DNA from 4 places in the Janthinobacterium tructae genome. Region 4 is predicted to be linked to each of the others. Evidence: predicted binding sites of a transcription regulator. Region 4 holds the regulator's gene; each other region holds the start of a gene.
What was found. The regulator FNR, encoded in region 4, switches genes on or off when oxygen is low (the NO sensors DNR and NnrR bind a similar motif). The targets are predictions, from matches to a motif close to TTGATNNNNATCAA.
Positions count from the first base shown of each region.

Region 1 (3,837 bases), 2.7 Mb from region 4:
AGCGAAACCGAGCAGGTGGCCGACCTGATGCTGTTTCGCTTTCCGCAGCTGCGCGACGTCATGGGGGCCAGCACAGCCGCGCCGTGGCCGGGCCTCGTCTTCCTGCGCATCAAGCCAAGCGTCATTTCCTTGCTGAACTATGAACTGGGTTTCGGCCACACCGAATTATTTGCCGTCAGCTGAAACATGGTGCGTCACCGGGCCTTGCAGATTATTGCTGCGCTTGATACGCATCAATTGCCTGCCTTCCGCTAAGGATGGCGTTTACTACACTGACGTCATCACTGCGTTTCCTGCAGACCCTGCGTGCCGCGACACGCCAACGCCGGAGAGCCAACATGCCCGACATCAACATCAAATTTGCCAACCTGCTCACTTCGGGCAGCAGCAGCTTGCTTGATCGCTACAATGCGATGGCGCAGCACACGCTCGACAATGGCGCCGACGCAGCGCGCCTGTCCCTGCGTTATCTGCAGGACCTGTCACAGGCCAACATGAACACGCTGCTGCAGTGCGTGCAACAGAAAGGCGCCACCCACTTGTCCGCGTTCGATCCGGCCAGTCTGAAAGCGCAGTGTACGCTGGGCAACGATTACCGCGTCAATCTGCTCGCCATCCTGCTCGACATGCAGCGCAACATGGTGGAAGGCGGCAGTTCATCCCTCTATGACGGCTACAAACAGTGGCAGAAAATCGGTGCGCCCTAGGCCTGGGCGGCATGCCCGCCCCAGCCGGCCCGCTACTCAGGAGTAGCGCGGTGGCGCCGCGACAGCCAGCGGATAGCCTAGCGATTGCGCCAGCATCACGTGCTGTCCATCCGTCAGACCCATGGCCGCGGCCAGCTCCCCCTGGTCGAACCAGCCACGCGATACCACCGCCAGACCCTCGGCGGCGCAAAACAGGTACACGTTCTGGCTGATGTGGCCCGCATCGAGGGCGGCAAACAGCAACTGCCTGGCCTGCTCCTCGGGCGGCATGCGCGACAAATCGGCGACGTACAGCAGGGTGACGGGCGCCGTCGCCACGAAATCCTGCTTGCCCGTTACGGCCCGGATATCGACGCCGCTCAGTTGGCGCAATGACGGCGCAAGCGGATCATATCGGTACAGGCCGCTGGACATGGCGACATAGATGTCAATTTCCTGCGCATTGCAGACCGATGGCGCCGTTCGATGGCCCGTGCCGGGGCGGTTGCAGCCATCGGCGGCCCACAGCAGGCGCGACAGCCGGTACCAGGACAGCTCGCGCTCGCTGAAATCGCGCTGCGACTGGCGCAATTTCAACACCTCGATGAAGGCCATGCCCAGGGCACTGATGTCGGCATCGAGTTCGAACGTTCCCGGCCCCATCAACGGCAAAGGTTCGCTTGTGAGTACATTTTTTTTCACTTTCCCTCCCTTACCTGAAAATCGGCTGTCCATTCTTGCCTTAACTGATTTGCAGGCGCTTCGCACTGCCGCCGACCAGCTTGCGCAGCTCCAGATCGAGCACGCCGTCACGGTATCTGGCGGTGGACGTGGCGGTGTCGATGTCCTGTCCCAGGGAGAAACTGCGGAAATACTGTCCCACATAGCGCTCGCGGCGCACGACTTTCTGGCCATTGCCCTCGGCGTGTTCCTGCTTCGCTTCGGCCGAAATCGCAACGCGGTTGCCATCGATATCGACCGAGATGTCTTCCACCTTAAAGCCTGGCAATTCAGCCTTGATCAGGTAAGCCTGCTCGTTTTCCGTGACGTCGAGCCGGATCGGCGACGGGCGGGCGAAATCCTTGAGCGCATCCTTGAAACCCATATCCTTGAAGAAATCATCCATGCTGCGCAAGGGATCGAACCTTGCGATGTCGCTGAGCGGATCAAAATGCGTCATATGGTGAGCCATCTCTTTGCCTCCTGAAAAAATTGATGCCGCAAGTGAAATCCGGGCAGCGGCAAGCGTGTACCCAAAGTCACTATAAAGGGCCAGCTTGCGCCTGTCTGCTTGAAAAATGATCGATATCAAGAGCGACGCTAATCTGCGGACGCAGGCCGGGCGCAGTTGACAGCCATCGCCGATGGCACAGCGGCTGCCCGACACGATTCGAGCACGGGATTGATACAGATCATGGCAAGTGGTGGCTGCCTGCCTGTAGTGTGAAAGACAGTTGTCCCTCTAAAACAGGAGTAAGGCCATGATTGCCCATATGAAACCGCTTGGCAGCCTGCTGTGCGGCACCCTGCTCGCCTGCGCTCCCATGCTCGCCCTGACCCAGCCGAAGGAGGGACTTGCGTCCGACCAGGAAATCGCAAAAGTGCAATTGCAAGCGATGGCAAATCAGCATGTCGACAACGCGCGCACTGCCGTGGCCTTGCTGGAAAAGGATACGCTGATGACGGAAGCGCTGCGCTGGTCGAAAGGAGTCTTCATTCTGCCCTCCTACCGCCGCGCGGCGCTGGCCATTGGCGCCAGCGGCGGCACCGGCGTGCTGCTGCGCAAGCGGGAGAACGGCAGCTGGAGCGCTCCCGCATTCTTCAAACTGGGCACATTGGGCATCGGGCTGCAGGCCGGCGTGGAAGCGGGACCATTCGTGTTCGTGTTGCTCAACGACCGTGCCATGCAGCAATTCCTGCAGCGCAGCAGCTTTTCCGTCAGTGCGGATGCAGGATTGACTGTCCGCAATTGGAAAAAAGTGGCACGCGCAACCGTTGGCAAGGGCGATGTGATCGCCTGGTCGAGCGCGAAAGGCCTGTTCGCCGATGCGGTCGCAGTCAGTGTGGACGATATCCGCTACGACGAACAATTGACCGACGCCTACTACCACCGTACGCTGTCCGCCAGCGACGTGCTGGCGGACCATGTCAGCAATGACCAGGCACAAGGGCTGCAGCAAGCGCTTGCGACAGCCAGTGCGCCGGACCGCTAGCGGCAGGAGCATGAGGCCATGACTTCCCTCACTATCTTGGTGCTCAGGCCGCAGGGTTGCGCGCCCTGGCATGCGAGGATCTGATGCATAACGACACGACACTTGCCGCCCGCGCATTTCCCCATGCGCAGCTGTTGCCCGATCACGCCGTCGGTGGCCAGCGCCAGTGGCTCAGGCGCAATGCCAGCCTGTATCGCGCCGGTGATCCCGTCGCCGACTATGTGTTTTTCATACACGCCGGCAGTTTCAAGCACTATCGTACGGATGAGACGGGGGAAAGAAAAATCACCGGTTTCCCTGCCAGCGGGGACTTCCTTGCGCTCGACAGTATCGGGCTTGACAGGCATGCCTGTACTGCAGTGGCGCTGGAAGACAGTGAAGTGTATGCGATCAGCTGCGCCGTCTTGCGCCAACAGCTGACCATATTGCATCGCCTGCTCGCACTCGGCATTCGGGAAATGCGCACGAGCACCGTGCAATGGCATAACACCACGGCCGAACAGCGACTGGCCGCCTTTCTGCTCGACCGGGCCAGGCGGCACAGCAGGCTGGAGGGCGCGCCGCCACGCTATCGCTTGCCCATGTCGCGCTGTGACATCGGCAACCACCTGCACCTGTCGCCGGAGAGCGTCAGCAGGGTCATGCATCACTTCAAGCAGACCGGCCTCATCTTGCTGGAAAACCGCTACATTGCGCTCCTCGACGCCAGCGCAATGGAACTGATCGCCACTGCCGCGCACCCCGCCCCCCTGCATGCCGCCCAGCATCCGCTGGCCTTCAGCCACTCTTCGACGAGTTAATCATGTACGAGACCTCCAGTTCCGCCAGCGATGCGGCCTCTCCTCTTTCATGCTGCGAGTGCAATGCGCGCGGCGTATGTTTGCCAGCAGGCATGAGCGACGCGGATTGCGCCAGGGTCAGCGGCCTGGTGCTGCAGC
Region 1 covers NZ_CP041185.1:608,346-612,182, reverse strand. Annotated here, with positions in the region: gene FJQ89_RS02845 (pyridoxamine 5'-phosphate oxidase family protein) at 1-183, shown strand, start outside; gene FJQ89_RS02840 (hypothetical protein) at 339-707, shown strand; gene FJQ89_RS02835 (SagB/ThcOx family dehydrogenase) at 744-1,388, opposite strand; gene FJQ89_RS02830 (Hsp20/alpha crystallin family protein) at 1,429-1,878, opposite strand; gene FJQ89_RS02825 (lipid-binding SYLF domain-containing protein) at 2,168-2,899, shown strand; gene FJQ89_RS02820 (Crp/Fnr family transcriptional regulator) at 2,983-3,699, shown strand; gene FJQ89_RS02815 (Crp/Fnr family transcriptional regulator) at 3,702-3,837, shown strand, end outside.
Region 1: a site for FNR is predicted at 2,089-2,102, ahead of FJQ89_RS02825 (lipid-binding SYLF domain-containing protein). Genes of this name have one in related genera too.

Region 2 (3,837 bases), 710 kb from region 4:
AGCTGGAAGTAGTGCCAGGTGTCGAAGAAGAACTGGCGCATCATGGTGTCGGCGTAATTGCCGTTCGGCTGCTCCAGCAGCAAGCAATTCTTGAAGTCGTGGGCGTCGCGCAAAAAGGCGATGTCGTCCTCGTCGCGGCCAGCGTTTTCCAGTTCGGCCGCATAGCTGAACCACAAACGCGTCTGGCCCAGGAGGTCGAGCGCCACGTTGGTCAGCGCCATGTCTTCTTCCAGCGCGGGACCCTTGCCGCACAGCTGTGACAGCTGCTGGCTGAGGATCAGGGCGTTGTCGCCCAGGCGCAAAAGGTAATCGAACTTTTGTTGAGTGAGCTTGTCATCCATTGCAGGCGCTCCCATCACAGGTTCTTGACTTCTTCCGGCATCGGGAAGAAGGTGGGATGGCGGTACACTTTGCTGTTCGACGGTTCGAACAGGGCGCCCTTGTCGCCAGGGCTGCTGGCGACGATATCGGCCGCGCGCACCACCCAGATACTCACGCCTTCATTGCGGCGCGTGTAGACGTCGCGCGCATGGTTGACCGCCATGGTGGCGTCGGAGGCGTGCAGGCTGCCCACATGCTTGTGCGCCAGGCCGTGCTGGCTGCGGATGAAAACTTCCCACAATGGCCATTCTTTGCTCATGTTGCTCTCCCCTATCTGTCTTGTGTATTTACGCTGCCGCTTTGACTGCGGCTTGTTTATCTGCATACGCGAGCAAGGCATCGCGGAACCATACGCCGTCTTCATACGCCTTGACCCGCGTTTGCAGGCGCTCGCGGTTGCACGGACCATTGCCCTTCAACACATTGTTGAACTCGGACCAGTCGATCTCGCCGAATTCATAGTGGCCCGTTTCCGCATTGAACTTCAAGTCGGGATCGGGCACGGTCAAGCCCAGGTACTCGATTTGCGGCACGGTCTGGTCAACCATGCGCTGGCGCAATTCGTCATTCGAGAACAGCTTGATGCGCCATTGTGCCGACTGGGCGCTGTTGACGGAGGCGGCGTCGGACGGGCCGAACATCATCAGGGACGGCCACCACCAGCGGTTCAGCGCATCCTGCGCCATGGCTTTCTGCTCTGGCGTACCCTTGCACAGCGACATCATGATGTCGTAGCCCTGGCGTGCATGGAATGATTCTTCCTTGCAGACGCGGATCATGGCGCGTGCATACGGGCCATACGAGCAGCGGCACAGGGGAATCTGGTTGATGATGGCGGAGCCGTCAACCAGCCAGCCGATGGCGCCCATGTCGGCCCACGACAGGGTGGGATAGTTAAAGATGCTGGAATACTTGGCTTTACCCGAGTGCAAGGCAGCGAGCAGATCGTCGCGCGACACGCCCAGGGTCTCGGCAGCGCTGTACAGGTACAAGCCGTGACCGGCTTCGTCCTGGATCTTCGCCAGCAGGATGGACTTGCGTTTCAAGGTCGGTGCGCGCGTGACCCAGTTGCCTTCGGGCAATTGACCGACGATTTCCGAATGCGCATGCTGCGAAATCTGGCGGATCAGGGTCTTGCGGTAAGCGTCCGGCATCCAGTCCTTGGCCTCGATCTTGATGCCTTCGTCGATGCGCGCCTGAAAAGCGCGCTCTTCCTGGCCCATGTCGTCGATGGAACGGACGTTCTTGAGGCCGGTTTCAACCATTTGTGCGTACATGATCTGTCTCCCATGTCTTTGATTTTGCGCAGCAACGCGGTGCGATCTACAGATAATACGATACAAAAAACTATTTGCATACACTTGATGTGAGTCATTTTAAAAATTCGTATCTTGTGCGGCTTTTTTGTGCGTATGATATTGCTGATGAGAAAACATTGCGAAGTGCCACCAGCGCTTCCGGCAAATTATTGACGCGCTACCCGCGCAGCCAAGTAAACTGCTGCTTTTATTGAATCGACCGCAACACGGCCAGACCGGAACCACATGAAGAACACCCGCTGCACGGCATGGATAGCCGATTTCCTGGAAAGCGACCCACCGCGCTCAAAGTCCCTGGTGATGACGATTTTCGGCGACGCCATCGTGCCGCGCGGCGGTGCCATCTGGCTGGGCAGCCTGATCGAACTGCTGGCACCGTTTGGCGTGAATGACCGCTTGCTGCGCACCAGCGTGTTCCGCCTGGCCCAGGAGGGCTGGCTCAGCTCGCAACGCGACGGCCGCCGCAGTGCCTATACGATACGCCCGGAGGCGCTGGCCCGCTTCGAGCGCGCGTATCGCCGCATCTATGCGCCACTGGTCGTGCACTGGGATGGCAGCTGGACCCTGGTGATCGGGCCGGCCGGCAGCATCGGCGCCGCCGAGCGGGGGGCGCTGCGCAAGGAATTATTGTGGGCTGGCTATGGCTTGATCTCTCCCGGCATCTTTGGCCATCCGGCCAGCAATGCGGAGGCGCTGGAAGACATCCTGGTGCGCAACGAGGTACAGGGCAAGTTGTATGTCTGCCACACTACAGAGTTGCCGGATGTCAGCACACGCCCGCTGCGCGACATGGTGGGCGAATGCTGGGACTTGTCGGAAGTGATGGCCGGCTACGAAAAATTCATCGCCAGCTTCCAGCCCCTGCTGACCTTGCTACAAGAAGCGCCCGTGTTCGATGCCGAGCAAGCCTTCGTCATCCGCTCGCTGCTGACGCACGCCTACCGCCGCGTGCAGTTGCACGACCCGCAGTTACCCGTCGAACTGCTGCCCGAACCGTGGCCCGGCACGCAGGCGTATGCGCTGGCGCGCGACCTGTACCGCATCACCCATGCGGCGGCCGAGGACCATATCCTGGCCACCCTGCGGCGCGAGGATGAGCAGGCGCCCGACGTCGAGCCATGGTTTTTTGAACGTTTTGGCGGCCTGAACACCTGACAAAACGTCCATGGCGGCGTTGCAGGGCCTGGGCGTACGTTCGTACTGCCTGCGGCCCCGCGCCTTGCCCTGAACATTTTTCAGGCGTTCAGCAATCAGTTACTGTCTGCTCACTGTTTTGCCGCCACCTGCTTCGCCCCAGCCAGCAAATCCTGCCCCAGCTTTTCCAGCGCATTGGCCTGCACCAGCATGGTATCGAGAATGGCGGCATTGAAGGTAAATTCGGCCGGCGTCGTATAGCCGGGAAAACGCAGAATGCGCAGCAATTCCTGCAAGGTGGTGCCCTTGCCCAGGTGCGCCAGGGCGTCGCTGAGGGCGCTGACTTTCTTTTCCAGTTCGCGTATGTGCTTGCCGTTGTCGTCCATGATGCTCTCCCGTGTCGGAGCTTCCACGTTAGCAAAGCATCTCCCGCGTCGTTTGCGCCAGCACAAAGGCGCGGCTAAAACGGGTATCATCGCGCCATTGCACACGATGCAAAACCCATATGTTTTTATCAGGAACACTCATGACCATTAAAATCAGCCAGCAATTCGACGCCGGCGCGATCGAGGTGCTGCGCGCCGACGATGCCCAATCCATCGAGCTGAACATCCGCAAGGATTCCCACGCCGACATCACGCAGTGGTTTTATTTCCGCCTGCAAGGCGCGCAAGGCGAGGCGTGCACGATCCGCTTCATGAATGCAGGCAAGTCGGCCTACCCGGACGGCTGGAAAGACTACCAGGCTGTCGCCAGCTATGACCGCGAAACCTGGTTCCGCGTGCCAACCAGCTTCGACGGCACGGTGATGACGATCAACCATACGCCGGAAGAAGAAAGCGTGTACTACGCCTACTTCGAACCGTACCCATGGGATCGCCATCTGGCCCTGATCGACAGCGCGCAAGCGTCGCCGCTGGTGCGCCTGATCGACTTGGGCAGCACGGTGGAAGGACGCGACATGAATCTGCTGGTGGTCGGTGACGCCGATGCCGAGAAAAAA
Region 2 covers NZ_CP041185.1:3,474,859-3,478,695, forward strand. Annotated here, with positions in the region: gene paaC (1,2-phenylacetyl-CoA epoxidase subunit PaaC) at 1-341, opposite strand, end outside; gene paaB (1,2-phenylacetyl-CoA epoxidase subunit PaaB) at 356-640, opposite strand; gene paaA (1,2-phenylacetyl-CoA epoxidase subunit PaaA) at 669-1,658, opposite strand; gene paaX (phenylacetic acid degradation operon negative regulatory protein PaaX) at 1,926-2,855, shown strand; gene FJQ89_RS15205 (hypothetical protein) at 2,966-3,220, opposite strand; gene FJQ89_RS15210 (M14 family metallopeptidase) at 3,361-3,837, shown strand, end outside.
Region 2: a site for FNR is predicted at 1,743-1,756, ahead of paaA (1,2-phenylacetyl-CoA epoxidase subunit PaaA). Genes of this name have one in related genera too.

Region 3 (3,837 bases), 3.1 Mb from region 4:
TGAATCAGTGCCGCGAACACGCGCTTGCTCACGCCCTTGTCGATGGCCAGGCGCGACGGTTCGCACAGGCGCCGGCCCTGCTCGCGCAGCACGTCGAGCTTGTCGCGAAAGTTTTCATCGGCGGGCAAGCCCGTCTCGTCATTGTCCAGGCACAGGGTCATGGTGCCGACGGTGGTGCCTGCCGTTTCCGCAAACAGGGTAATTTTATTCAGCGCATGCGCGATGCCGGGATCGACAGCATAGCCGCGCCAGCCATACATCTTGCGGATCAGCAAACTGGCCGCCTCGCGGCGGCCACGCGAATTGGCCATGCGGATATGAAAGCGCTGCAGGTCGAGCTCGTGCTCCATGGCCGGGTCGATCTGGCCCTCGCCCACCACCAGGTCACTGAAAGCACCGGGCGTGTCGAAGGAAATAATAGGTTCATCTTGAAAGCTCATCTTGTCCTCACGTTCATTGGGCAGCCGTCAAGACGGACTGAAGCCAATGCCTTGTGACAAGATAAAAAGCAGAGAAGTTCCCGCGTCAGGCAAAAAAAACAGAAGAAATATACTATTCAATAGCAAAATTGCATGCTGAAATTTGCCCGCAAGTACAAATTGACAAATATAAGTGCTGTTTTGATATTGCCGAGCCTGCTGCTAAAAAAAGCTCTCCGGTATCAGCAGCACGTCGCCCGGCCGCATCATGACGTTGGCGGAAATATCGCCACTCTTGAGCAGATCGTCCAGACGCACGCGCAGCTGCTGCTGGCTGCCGTCGCGCATGCGGATGATGCTGGCCTTGTTGCCGGCGGCAAAGTCAGTGATGCCGCCCACGGCGATGAGCACGTCCATCAGCGACATGCCGAGGCGGTACGGCAGCGCCTGCGGCTTGGCCGCCTCGCCGATGACCCGGATCTGCTCGCCATACGGGCCCGAGAAATTGGTGACGATGACCGTCACCACCGGTTGCTGGATAAACTTGCCCAGGGCTTGCTCGATATCGCGCGCCAGCTGGGTCGAAGTCTTGCCGCTGGCGGCCAAATCCTCCACCAGCGGCGTGGTGATCTTGCCATCGGGCCGCACGGCCACCGTCAGCGACACTTCCGGATTGCGCCAGACGATGATGTTGACGGAGTCGCCCGGGCCGATCAGATAGTCGTGCATGGGGGCGCTGTCGTCGGCGGGCGCCAGCGGATAGCGTGTGCGGCAGCCCCCCAGCAAGCTGGCGCTACCGGCCAGGAGCAGCGTGTGGCAGACAAAAGCACGGCGAAACGGATTCATGCGGGGCCTCTTCGAGTCGATGGCGCGTCCATGGCAGGCCCCGCAGAACCAGCCTGGGCCGCGAACTTCCTATGATTATTAAAACCCGGCAAGGGAACCTTGAGGCGTATCAAGAAGCAATCATCTTGGGAAATCTTGCTTCACAGGCGCCCTATACTTTGCTTACTCAACAGGCAAGCATTTCTTGCAAGACGCCGTTGTCCGCGCCGCCCAGCCATCGACCGTGCAGCACCGTCACCAGAAGGAAGCGACATGGAACAATTGATACAGCAACTGCTTTCCAGCCTGAAAGGCATCTGGAAGTACCGCTGGCATGCGGTGCTGGTGGCGTGGCTGGTGGCAATAGTCGGCTTCATCAAGGTCATTACGCTACCCGACGACTTCCAGACGTCGGCGCGCGTGTTTGTCGATACGCAAACCATCCTCAAGCCGCTGTTGGCCGGCATGACCAGCGTGCCGAACACGGAACAGCAGGTGGCCATCATGAGCCGCACCCTGCTCAGCCGCCCGAACGTGGAGCGCGTCATGCGCATGGTCGACCTCGACCTGAATTCGAAGACCGTGCGCGAACACGAAGCCCGGCTCGATGAGCTGATGAGCCGCATCAAGATCAGCGGCACCAGCGCCTACGATATCTACACCATCAGCTACAGCGGGCGCGACCCGAAGCTGGTGCGCGACGTGGTGCAAAGCCTGCTGACCATCTTTGTCGAAGGCAGTTTCCAGGGAAAAAAGGGCGATTCGCAGAAAGCCGTGCAATTCATCGACGAGCAGATCAAGAATTACGAGGACAAGCTGAGCGCGGCGGAAAACCTGGTGAAGGAATTCAAGATCCGCAACAACCTGCTGCTGCCGCGCCAGGGCATCGACTATGGCAGCCAGCTGCTGATGTCATCCGATAGCCTGAACAATGCCAAGCTGGAACTGGTCGAGGCGGAGCAGGCGCGCAAGGCCATCCTGAGCCAGATAGAAGGCGACGAACCGGTGCTCGACCTGGAGCCGAACGCTTCGGCCATCACGAACCCGGAACTCGATGAGCGCATCGGCTCGCTCAACAAGAATCTGGACAGCCTGCGCATGCAATTTACGGAATTGCATCCCGACATCATCGCCTCGAAGCGCCTCATTGCGCAGCTGGAAGAGCGCAAGATCGAGGAGAGCAAGCTGAAAACGGCGTCCGGCGATCCGGGCAAGAACTACAGCCCCATGCTGCAGCAGCTGAAGGTGGCGCTGACGGACGCGGACGCCAAGGTGGCCGCCATCCGCGCCCGCGTGCAGGAATACAACGCGCGCAATGAGCGCCTGCTGGCGCAAAGCAATGCCGTGCCCGAGGTGGAATCGCAGCTGGCGCAACTGAACCGCGACTACATCATCAACAAGGAAAACTATGAAAAGCTGATCGGCCGGCGCGAAGCGGCCAAGCTGTCGGGCGAACTCAGTTCCACCACCGAGATGATGGCCTTCAAGATCATCGACCCGCCCACGGTGCAATATGCGCCCGTCGGCCCGAACCGTCCGCTGCTGTTTTCCGCGGCGCTGGGCGCGGCCCTGGTGGCCGGCATCGCCACGGCACTGCTGATCAGCCAGGTGCGCCCCACCTTCCTCAGCCCCGCCGAACTGCGCGATGCCACGGGCTTGAATGTGCTGGGCACGGTATCGATGAACTGGACGCCGCTGCAGCAGGTGCGCCGCCGCCGCGCCCGCTATGCCTTTGCCGGCTGTCTGGGCAGCCTGTTCCTTCTGTACGGCGGGGTCATGACGGCCGCGCTGCTGAAATTCTAGAGCCACCAAGGGAGCGACGATGAGCAGCAAGGACAGCGGCAAGCAGGAACCCACGATCCTGGGCGTGGCCGAGGCCAGCGTGGCTTATGGTCCAGATGTTGCGGATGGTGCGGATGATGGCGCAACGGCGGCCGGCAACCCCCGCTACCGCCCCCTGAACCTGGCCCGGCTGGCGGAGCAAGGCATGCTCACGCAGGAAGGCGGGCGCAGTTCGGTGGCCGAAGATTTTCGCATCATCAAGCGCCCGCTGCTGCGCCAGGCGCGCGCCAGCGGCGCCGAGGCCATCCGCCACGGCAACCTGATCGTCGTCACCAGCGCCATGCCCGGCGAAGGCAAGACGTACTGCGCCATCAACCTGGCCATGAGCATCGCCATGGAAATGGATATCACGGTGCTGCTGGTCGATGCCGACGTGGCGCGCCCGTCCGTGCTGAAAGTGCTGGGCCTGCCGCCCGAGCCTGGACTGATGGACGTGTTGCTCGACCCGCAGCTGGCCATGGGGGACGTGATCCTGAAAACCAACGTGGCCAACCTGCGCATCCTGCCCGCCGGGCGCAGCAACAAGCACGCGACGGAATTGCTGGCCAGCCGGGCCATGAGCCGCCTGCTGGCCGAGATCGCCAGCCGCTATAGCGACCGCATCGTCGTCTTCGATTCGCCGCCCCTGCTCATTACCAGCGAAGCGCACGCGCTGGTGGGACAGATGGGCCAAGTGGTGATGGTGGTCGAGGCGGAAACGACGACCCAGCACGCCGTCAAGGAAGCGCTGCGCCAGATCGAAGCGTGCGAA
Region 3 covers NZ_CP041185.1:1,116,961-1,120,797, forward strand. Annotated here, with positions in the region: gene FJQ89_RS04905 (N-acyl amino acid synthase FeeM domain-containing protein) at 1-440, opposite strand, end outside; gene FJQ89_RS04910 (XrtA/PEP-CTERM system exopolysaccharide export protein) at 642-1,265, opposite strand; gene FJQ89_RS04915 (XrtA system polysaccharide chain length determinant) at 1,518-3,047, shown strand; gene FJQ89_RS04920 (XrtA-associated tyrosine autokinase) at 3,067-3,837, shown strand, end outside.
Region 3: a site for FNR is predicted at 1,365-1,378, ahead of FJQ89_RS04915 (XrtA system polysaccharide chain length determinant). Genes of this name have one in related genera too.

Region 4 (3,837 bases):
GCGTTGAGGGGCGTGCGGATTTCATGGCTCATGTTGGCCACGAAATCGCTCTTCGCGCGGTTGGCCGCCTCGGCCCGGTCGCGCTCCTGCTCCAGCTCCGCCGCGCGCGCTTCGAGTTCCTGCTGCAGGCGGTCGCGTTCGCTCATCAGGCCGTTGAACGCTTCCGTCAGTTCGCCGATCTCGTCGCGCTGCCGCACCGGCACGGGCGTGAAACGGCTGCCGCTGGTGCGCATGGCTTGCAGCGTGTCGCGCAGGCGCACCAGCGGCGATAGCAGGCGCACGGTGACCCAGCCCAGAATAAACGCGGCCAGCAGCGAAGCGAGGACGCTCCACAGCACCAGCCGGTACAGCACGCCATCGAACGGTTCGAATGCATCGTCGAGAGGCAGCGAGGCGGCCAGCAGCCAGTTCACCGATTTCAGGCGTTTGAAGCTGTTGACGGCCGTGATGCCGCGGCTGTTGGTGCTGACCATGCTGCCTTCGCCATCTTGCTTCAGCAATTGCGTGGTGGTCAGGTTGGCGTTCGGCTGGCGCGGCTGCAGCAAGCGGCTGGTCTCGGGGTGCAGCACGTAGCGTGGCACGGCGCCGCGCGTGAGGACGAAGTAATAGCCGCTCTTGCCGATCTTTTCCGAACGCAGGCGTCCCAGCAGGTTATCCTTGTACAGGCGCAGCACACCGATCACCACGCCGGCCACCTGGCCATCGGCGGTGAGCACGGGCGCCACCATCTGCACGATGGGCATGCCGCTCGACTTGCCCAGCATCGGTTCGGTGATCATGGGCTGGCGCGTGCGCAGGACGGTCTGGAAATACTCGCGCTCGGCGACGTTGATGCCGGCGCGCCCCGCCACTTCCGGCATGTCGGCCACGATGGCGCCTTGCGCATCGAGCACCAGCACGTCGTCGAACAGTATCAGCATCGAGCGGCGCGCATAGTATTCGCGCAACTGGGCGGGCCGGGCGATCAGTTCCGGCGGCTGCTGCCTGGCCGTCAGGGTGACGATCTGCAGCAGCATGCCCAGCTTGTCGTCGAGCTCGGCAGCGGTGCGGGTGATCAGGGCAGATTGCTGGCTCAGCAGTACTCGGGTGAAGTCGGCGCGCATGTGCTGCACCTGTATCATGGTGACCAGCGCGATCATGGCGACCGAGGTCAGGCTGGTGACCAGCGCGACTTTTGCTTTGATGCCGAGAGGCTTCATGATTTCCTTTTCAGTACCGGGTGGTACAGGCGGCAGCTAATGCTGTCGGGAATTTTCCTATCAATACATCAACTTGGCAAGCGGCGCCGCGCAAATTGCCTTTCCCACATGGGCTTTTAACGATGTTGCCATATAATTAAAGTCAGAACGTCGTTTATTCAGCGGAAATGCGGTGAAATTGGCACACGGCAACCCTGTATGCAGTAAACTCGTTATTGCATTTTCTAAAAGGTACCGACATGACTGAAGCGCTACTCACTCCCACCATGCCCACAGTGACCGTGGAAGCGTTGCGTGCGCGATGCTCGACCTGCAGCATGCATCAATTGTGCCTGCCGATGGGCCTCGATGTGGGCGACATGGACAGGCTGGACCAGATCATCGGCCGCCGCCGCAAGATCGTGCGCGGTGCCTCGCTGTTCCGCATCGGCGACTCGTTCCAGAATCTGTACGCGATCCGCCTGGGGCACTTCAAGACGTACCAGATCAATCCGGGCGGTGAAGAGCAGGTGACGGGTTTCCAGATGGCTGGCGAACTGCTGGGCATGGACGCCATCAGCGCCGACCGCCACCACTGTAATGCGGTGGCGCTGGAAGACAGCGAAGTGTGTGAAATTCCTTTTTCCAGCCTGGAACAATTGCTGGGCAATATGCCGACCCTGCTGCGCCATTTCCATCGCATGATGAGCCAGGAAATCACGCGCGAGCAAAGCGTCATGCTGTTGCTGGGCAATATGCAGGCGACCCAGCGTTTTGCCGCCTTTATCGTCAACCTGGCCTCGCGCTATGAAGCGCGTGGCTATTCGGCCAGCAAATTTCAGCTGCGCATGTCGCGCGAGGAAATCGGCAATTACCTGGGGCTGACCATCGAGAGCGTCAGCCGTTTATTGTCGAAATTCAAGAAGGAAGGCTGGCTGCGCGTCTCCAACCGCGAGATCGAGATCTTGCAGCCGGCCAAGTTAAAAGCTATCACGGCCGGCACGGACGTCTGCAAATAAGGCTTACAGCTCTTCATCGGCATGCAGCGCGATGCTGCGCTGCAGCGGCCAGGTCCAGATGCCGGACAGGCGCCACTCGCGTTTGTCGTTTTCCACCAGTACTTGCCAGCGGCTGCGCTCGAGCATCGGCAGCGCCACGGAGAAATTGCCGGCCGCATCGGGCTGCACCAGCAGCTTGATATCCTTTTCCGGCAGGGTCGCATGCGCCAGATGCAGCTGCAACGGACCCTGGTAAGCCTTGCCGAAGCTGTGCACTGAACCACTCAGGCGCGCTGACGCCACATCATAGGACAGGCTGGTATCCATCGCCAGGTCGCTGGCGATCGTATCGCGCCGCAAGTCCTGGTTGATCGCCTTGCCCTGCTTGTAATAATCACCCACCACCAAGGCATCGGGCTGCGTAAACGCGATATACGCCATGCAGCTGCCGACGACCACGGACAGGCCGGGACCGATCATCAGCAGCCATGGCCAGCGATGCTTGTACCACGGGGCAACGGGGGCTTGCAGCTTGAGACTGTCGGACATGATATTTCTCCTGTTTAATCGGCCAATCCCCATGCGGGGACTGGCCTTCCTGCAACTTCATGGCGGCGGCGAGGGCACCCGGTCCCCGTCCGCCTTTCCTTGTTAACGCGGCACGATGAATACCGCGCTTTCACGCACATGCAGCGACGGGTCGTCCAGCGAGTGCAATTCGATCGCAATCTTGTTCGAACCCTTTTCTCCCACGCCGTGCGGCACGCGCAGGCGGATCGGCCAACCCAGCGTTTCCGTCGGCTGCAAGGTCACCTCTTCGCGCGTCAGCAAGGTCAGGCCGGGCAAGCCGGAAGCGCTGATTTTAAAGTGCTGGGTTTGCTCCGAGGTATTCATGATCTGCAAGCGGTAGACGTTTTCGATCATGCCGTCTTCCACTTCGCGTCCCATCGAACCGCGGTCGCGGATCACGTCCATTTTCAGGGGCGTGCGCAGGGCCAGCGAGGTACACACGGCAATGATGATCAGGGCCAGGATGGAAGTGTAGATCAGCACGCGCGGGCGCATGGCGCGCTGGCGGATCTGCTTCGAATTGAAGTTGTTTTCCATCGCATGGTCGGTACTGTAGCGTACCAGTCCCCGCGGCCGGTCGACCTTGTCCATCACGGTATTGCAGGCATCGACGCAGGCGGCGCAGCCGATGCATTCATACTGCAGGCCGTTGCGGATATCGATGCCGGTCGGACATACTTGCACGCACAGGGTGCAGTCGATGCAATCGCCCAGCTTGTCGTTGTTGCCAGCCTTCTTGCTGATGGCGCCACGCGGTTCGCCGCGCTTGGCATCGTAAGTGATGATCAGGGTGTCCTGGTCGAACATGGCGCTCTGGAAGCGCGCGTAGGGGCACATGTATTTGCACACCTGCTCGCGCAGCCAGCCCGCGTTGCCGTAGGTTGCCAGGCTGTAGAACAAGACCCAGAACCATTCCCAGGGACCGAAATTGAGGGTGGTCACCTCGCGCGCCAGTTCCTTGATCGGCGTGAAATAGCCGACAAAGGTAAAGCCCGTCCACAGGGCGATGGCGCCCCATGCCAGGTGCTTGGCCGTCTTCTTGAAGGCCTTGCGCACGGACGGTCCCTGCTTGTCGAGGGCCATGCGCGCGC
Region 4 covers NZ_CP041185.1:4,184,998-4,188,834, reverse strand. Annotated here, with positions in the region: gene FJQ89_RS18320 (response regulator) at 1-1,199, opposite strand, end outside; gene fnr (fumarate/nitrate reduction transcriptional regulator Fnr) at 1,439-2,197, shown strand; gene FJQ89_RS18310 (FixH family protein) at 2,201-2,725, opposite strand; gene ccoG (cytochrome c oxidase accessory protein CcoG) at 2,828-3,837, opposite strand, start outside.